DNA from 3 places in the Shewanella sp. ISTPL2 genome. Region 1 is predicted to be linked to each of the others. Evidence: predicted binding sites of a transcription regulator. Region 1 holds the regulator's gene; each other region holds the start of a gene.

The links. The regulator MetJ, encoded in region 1, represses methionine synthesis genes. The targets are predictions, from matches to a motif close to TAGACGTCTAGACGTCTA.
Region 2: the regulator MetJ is predicted to act here: its motif matches at 1,082-1,099, upstream of metH (methionine synthase).
Region 3: the regulator MetJ is predicted to act here: its motif matches at 882-899, upstream of metK (methionine adenosyltransferase).

The regions. Positions count from the first base shown of each region.
Region 1 covers NZ_JAAPAV010000001.1:962,417-964,695, reverse strand. Annotated here, with positions in the region: gene metB (cystathionine gamma-synthase) at 1-1,133, opposite strand, end outside; gene metJ (met regulon transcriptional regulator MetJ) at 1,346-1,660, shown strand; gene HUB64_RS04345 (sulfite exporter TauE/SafE family protein) at 1,795-2,279, shown strand, end outside.
Region 2 covers NZ_JAAPAV010000001.1:1,895,921-1,898,199, forward strand. Annotated here, with positions in the region: gene metH (methionine synthase) at 1-957, opposite strand, end outside; gene HUB64_RS08450 (histidine phosphatase family protein) at 1,227-1,952, shown strand; cobalamin riboswitch at 2,174-2,279, shown strand, end outside.
Region 3 covers NZ_JAAPAV010000001.1:3,454,408-3,456,686, forward strand. Annotated here, with positions in the region: gene metK (methionine adenosyltransferase) at 1-839, opposite strand, end outside; gene tkt (transketolase) at 1,285-2,279, shown strand, end outside.

The DNA.
Region 1 (2,279 bases):
GCTTGAATATCTGCAACTAAATCGGCGGCATCTTCAATACCCACCGATAGACGCAATAGGGTGTCCTTAATACCAGCCTCGAAGCGCGCTTGCGGCTCCATGGCTCTGTGGGTCATAGTGGCAGGCACTGCCACTAAACTTTCGACACCACCTAAACTTTCCGCCACGCTAAATAAGCTGAGTGCACCTAAAAAGGCCACCACTTCGGCCTCGCCGCCTTTGAGCTCAAAGCTCAGCATAGCGCCAAAGCCCTGTTGTTGCTTGGCCGCAATGGCGTGACCTGGGTGATCCGCAAGACCGGGGTAATAAACTTTGCTCACCACAGGGCTTTGCGTTAATACCTCAATAATACGCTGGGCATTGGTTTGATGCTCGCGAATACGCACAGCTAAGGTACGCAGGCCTCGCAGGGTCAGATAACTGTCGAAGGCCGACCCCGTTAAGCCTAGAGTGTTCGACCACCAATGTAAGCTTTCGCCGATTTGCGCGTCTTTGGCGACCACAGCGCCGCCGACCACATCGCTGTGACCATTGATATATTTAGTGGTGGAGTGGATAACGATATCCGCGCCTAACAATAGGGGTTGTTGCAATATCGGCGATAAAAAGGTGTTATCGACCACCACTAGCGCGCCGACCTCATGGCTCGCCTTAGCAATGGCTTCGATATCCACCACACGCAATAACGGGTTCGATGGGGTTTCGAGCCACACCATCTTAGGATTCTGCGCAATGGCGGCGGCTAACGCTTGGCTGTCGGTTTGGTCGACCACAATCAGCTTAAACTGGCCTTTCTTCGCCAAGTTGGTAAATAAACGGTAGGAACCACCATAGCAATCATGGGGCACAACTAATAAGTCATCGGGGCCGAGCAAAGTGGTCACTAAGGTGATGGCCGCCATGCCAGTGCAGGTCACTATGCCAGTGGCACCCTTTTCTAATTGCGCTAATGCTTCACCTAAAATGCAGCGCGTTGGGTTGCCTGAACGACTGTAATCGAATTCGCGGGGATTTTTATGACCATCGAAGGCGTAATTAGTCGACAAATAAATCGGTGGCACAACTGCGCCATATTGAGTATCGCTTTCGATACCCTGACGCACTGCCAGTGTGGCTAATTGACGCTCTGCCATGGGTGGACTCCTAAATTCGATAGACTGATAGAGATGTCTGGACGTCTAAATGTACCTAAGCCCAACGCCATCGTCAATAGGCGTTAAGACGTTTAGACGTCTGAACATAAAGAAATCTGTTTGCAATCACAAAGAAATAGTAGCAATAATTTGACTGTTCTTTGTAAGGGTTTAAAATCTGCCCCGAATTTAGCGTTATAACAGGTGAGTCAATGACTGAATGGAATGGGGAATACATCAGCCCCTATGCTGAACATGGCAAGAAGAATGAACAAGTAAAAAAAATTACTGTGTCTATTCCGCTCAAAGTGCTTAAGGTCCTCACGGACGAACGTACTCGTCGTCAGGTCAATAATTTGCGTCACGCCACCAACAGCGAGCTGTTGTGTGAGGCATTTTTGCACGCCTACACTGGCCAGCCATTGCCCAACGATGAAGATCTGTCAAAAGATAACCCAGACAGCATTCCCGCAGAAGCCAAGTTGTTGATGGATCAAATGGGAATCGAGTGGGAAGACATGGAATAGCGACTCGTCGCTTTCAAAGTCATATCACAGTGCTCATCAATAGGGATCGTTAACGATCCCTTTTTGTTTATACCCAAGCGACTTCAAACTTTAAATTTCACTATCTTGAGGTGGTTTGGGATATAGGAAATCCTATGTTTTCTATGATAGATCCACAGACACTCGCCTTAGCCTCGCTGGTCGTGTTTCTGGGCGCATTAACCCAAAGTCTGATTGGGTTTGGGCTTGCGGTTGTCGCCAGTCCTTTGCTGTATATCGTCGATCCACAACTTGTACCTGCGCCTGTTATTGCTATGGGTTTCTCCATCGCCCTGCTGACCTTAGTGCGTGAGCGCGGCCACTTAGAATTCAATGGCTTGCAATATGCGCTCCTAGGTCGCGTGCCCGGCGGTTTTATCGGCGCGAGTTTATTACTGTTTGCGCCTCAACCCATACTCGGTTTATCCATCGCCGCCATTGTGACTGTCGCAGTGATCCTCAGCCTGTATAAATTCAGCCTGCCAGTGAATAAGAAAACCCTCTTCGGTGCGGGCGTGGTTTCAGGGATCTTCGGCAATATCGCCGCGATTGGTGGCCCGCCGATGGCGATTTTGTTGGCAGGCAAAGATGCCTCGCAGTT
Region 2 (2,279 bases), 930 kb from region 1:
GCCGATAATATTGAGCATGCCTTCGCGCGCCCAATCTTCGATCACATTCGCCATGTCTTCTGGGGTTTCATCGTAACCGCCAAACTCGTTCGGCAGGCCTGCATTCGGATGCGCCGACACATAACACTCACTGATGCGGGATAATTCTTCCACATAGGGGCGTAATTCTTTTGGCCCAAGTGCACAGTTAAGACCGATAGATAAGGGCTTGATATGGCGAAGGGAATTGTAAAAGGCTTCGGTCGTTTGGCCTGTCAGTGTGCGGCCAGAGGCATCGGTAATGGTGCCCGAAATCATGATCGGCAATCTGTCTTTAGAATGCTGACCAAATAAGTCATCAAATACCGATTCAATCGCAAACAGCGCGGCTTTGGCGTTTAAGGTATCGAATATGGTCTCGACCATAATGATATCCGCGCCGCCCTCAATCAGTGCCTTAGTGGATTCTTTGTAAGCAGTCACTAACTCATCGAAGCTGACGTTGCGATAGCCTGGGTCGTTCACATCAGGGCTAATCGAACACGTACGGTTAGTGGGGCCTAACACACCGGCGACGTAGCGTGGAATGCCTGTGGCAGCAAAGGCTTCATCACAGGCTTCACGGGCGAGTCGCGCGCCGACTAAGTTAATTTCGGCGGACAGCGACTGCATGTCGTAGTCGGCCATGGCGATAGTGGTGGCGTTAAAGGTGTTGGTTTCAATGATGTCTGCACCGGCATTTAAGTAGTCGGTGTGAATTTGTTTGATGATGTGAGGCTGTGACAAGACCAAGAGGTCGTTGTTACCTTTGACGTCAGTGTGCCAATCTTTAAAGCGTTCGCCGCGATAGTCCTCTTCTTCCAGCTTGTAGCCTTGGATCATAGTGCCCATGGCACCGTCTAAGATCAGAATGCGCTCTGCAAGCTGTTTGCGAATGTCTGCTAATATTTGGCTGGCTTTGGTTGAGGGTATCGTCATAAATAATTACCTTAAATACAGCTAAGTTAAGTCCAAAAATCGGCCATTGTTATGCTAAGTGCATTTTATTGTCGTCTGCCGACATTTTTTGAATACTTGTTCTTAAAAATTTGTTTTGGACATTTAAACGTATAGACGTCCATAATACGCGACTTATGATTGTCAGGGCAAGATGAAAGTCAAAGGCATTAGGAGCGAGAATCGAGAATCTAGAATTTAGGCCCTCGGCTTGAGTTCCTAGCATCTAGTCCCTAACTAAAAAGGCATATATGAAACAAGTTCGATTGTTATTGTTACGCCACGGTGAGTGTGAAGGCGGCGCTATCTTGCGGGGTCGTGTGGATGTGCCTTTAAGCAAAAAGGGTTGGCAACAAATGTCGGCTGCAGTTGAGTCACAGGCCAGCGTGTGTAGCGCGATTTATAGCTCGACTTCACGCCGCTGCGCCGATTTTGCCCACGCTTTTGCCGCCGAGCTGCATTCGACGGCGGCACAGATATCTGAGTCAAGGCCATTGCAGGCGCAGTGTTTGTCGGGTTTACAGGAAATTGATTTTGGTGATTGGGACGGTTGTCGGCTCGATGAACTGTATCAACAAGAGGGCGAACGCTTAGCGGCGTATTGGCAAGACCCTTGGCAAACTCCGCCGCCTAATGGTGAAACTATGGCAAGTTTTGAGTCGCGGGTGAATGGGACGATTGACCAGATACTCGCCGCCGAGTTTGAACGATTGACCCTTGACTCACATAAAATGGGTAATGAAAACAGTGCCATTAATGAAACCGCTGATAATATGCCTGCCACTCAAGTGTGGGTCGTGACCCACGGCGGGGTGATCCGTCACTTAATGGCGCGTGCCTTAGGGGTTGAACGGGCGGTGGGGTTTTATAGTCAACTCGATTTACCCGTGGCGGCCGTGGTGAGCATTAATGTGCTGCAAGATGAACAGGGTGCCTGCTATTGGCGTTTAGATTGGCCGAGTGGGCGCAGGTGTTGAGGCCTTATTTCACGACCTAGGAGTTATGGTTTAGGCGTGATCGTTTGGCGAGAATAAGCTGACATGAAAATATTCTGATTTAAACAGCATTGCCTAATGGGATAGATGTAGGATAATGCTTTTCCCTGACGTTTGAACGAGATAGCGTATTACATGCGCAATGAGTGATAACGTCGCAGAAATAGGTGTTGGGAATAGACTCTCTTTGTTCGAATCGCTCCGCTGTTTTAATTAATAGTGGCGTTGTTAACAAAGAGCATATCAACCCAAACATAATAGGGAATCGGGGAGCTGCTCGTCAGTCAGCCCGAACTGTGCCCGCAACTG
Region 3 (2,279 bases), 2.5 Mb from region 1:
CGTGCAGCATATGCCGCGCTACGATCCACTTTTGATGGATCTTTACCAGAGAATGCGCCACCACCATGACGGGCCATGCCGCCGTAGGTGTCAACGATGATCTTACGACCCGTTAAGCCGCAATCGCCTACTGGACCACCGATAACAAAACGGCCAGTTGGGTTGATAAAGAACTTAGTGTCTTTGTTTAACCATTGAGCCGGTAATACAGGCTTGATGATGGTTTCCATCACGCCTTCAATTAAGTCGGCTTGTGAAACGTCATCTCTGTGTTGAGTCGATAACACAACTGCATCGATACCGACAATTTTGCCATCATCATAGGCAAAAGTGACTTGGCTTTTCGCATCTGGGCGTAACCAAGGTAGCGTGCCATTTTTACGCACTTCAGACTGACGTTTCACTAATGCGTGAGCATAGGTGATAGGTGCAGGCATCAGAATGTCAGTTTCGTTGTTGGCATAACCAAACATTAACCCTTGATCGCCAGCACCTTGCTCTGCAGGGTCTGCGCGGTCTACACCTTGATTGATGTCGGGTGATTGCTTACCAATGGCGTTTAATACTGCGCACGAGTCTGCATCAAATCCCATATCTGAATGGGTATAACCAATTTCACGCACCGTTTTACGGGTGATTTCTTCAATATCAACCCAGGCAGAGGTAGTGACTTCGCCACCGACTAATACCATGCCGGTTTTGACATAAGTTTCACACGCTACGCGTGCTTTTGGATCTTGAGCCAGAATTGCATCTAGCACAGCATCAGAAATCTGATCTGCAATCTTATCGGGATGACCTTCTGAGACCGACTCAGAAGTAAACAAGTGCTTTGCCATAGTAGGAAAATCTCGTCGTTAGCATTCAAACGTGTAGAAGCATCTACATCTAGACGGCTATTTTAGTTTAAATCCGATTGCCGATCACCCCCGATAATAAAAAATCCTCTCAGATTGTGACCTGAAAACGACTACGCCCTGCCATAAATAGGTTATTTTACTTATATTTCATGGTATTAAGTTTACTATGTTTTTGAGAAATTTATTTCTCCATTATAAGTGATCCTTGCTATGCCCTCTCAAGTAAACGCGAGCAAAGTGACTAGCTTATTTCTGCGACTTATATACTCAAGCTACCTGAATCCTGCATCTTCAGGTTGTTTGGGTACATATTCGGCCATCTTTTGCTGAGTGAATGGCAATTTTAGTTTGCGTCACACTGGCATGTAGGGGAAAATATGCATCCAAATTGCCCGCTAGACCCCACAAACAAGCAGGAGAGAGCATGTCTTCCCGTAAAGTACTCGCAAACGCAATCCGTGCGTTAAGTATGGATGCAGTTCAAAAAGCAAATTCAGGCCATCCCGGCGCCCCAATGGGTATGGCAGATATTGCTGAAGTGCTGTGGAATGATTTCCTTAAGCACAACCCGAACAATCCGAAATGGGTAGATAGAGATCGTTTTATCCTCTCTAACGGTCACGGTTCAATGCTGATCTACTCTTTACTTCACCTGACTGGTTATGAATTACCAATTGAAGAGCTAAAACAGTTCCGTCAATTGCATTCTAAAACACCGGGTCACCCAGAATACGGTTACACCCCAGGTGTTGAAACCACAACGGGTCCACTCGGTGCGGGCATCAGCAACGCTGTCGGTATGGCGATTGCTGAGAAAACCTTAGCGGCACAGTTTAACCGTGATGGTCACAATATCGTTGATCACTATACTTACTGCTTCCTCGGCGATGGCTGTTTGATGGAAGGTATTTCCCACGAAGCCTGTTCATTAGCCGGTACTTTAGGTTTAGGTAAACTGGTCGCATTTTGGGATGACAACGGTATTTCTATCGATGGCCATGTTGAAGGCTGGTTCACCGATGATACGCCAAAGCGTTTTGAAGCTTACGGCTGGCATGTGATTGCCGGTGTTGATGGTCACGATAGCGCGGCAATCCGTGCTGCTATCGAAGCGGCGAAAGCCGTTACTGATAAACCAACCATGATTTGCTGCAAAACCATTATCGGTTTTGGTTCACCTAACAAATCAGGCAGCCACGATTGCCACGGCGCGCCACTAGGCGATGCGGAAATCGCAGCAGCCCGTGAATTCCTTGGCTGGCCACATGCGCCATTCGAAATCCCTGCTGACGTTTATGCGGGTTGGGATGCCAAAGAAGCCGGTGCTGCCCGTGAAGCGGCGTGGAACGAGAAGTTTGCAGCATATCGCGCTGCTCACCCAGAACTGGCTGCTGAATATGAGCGTCGCGTTCTGAAAGG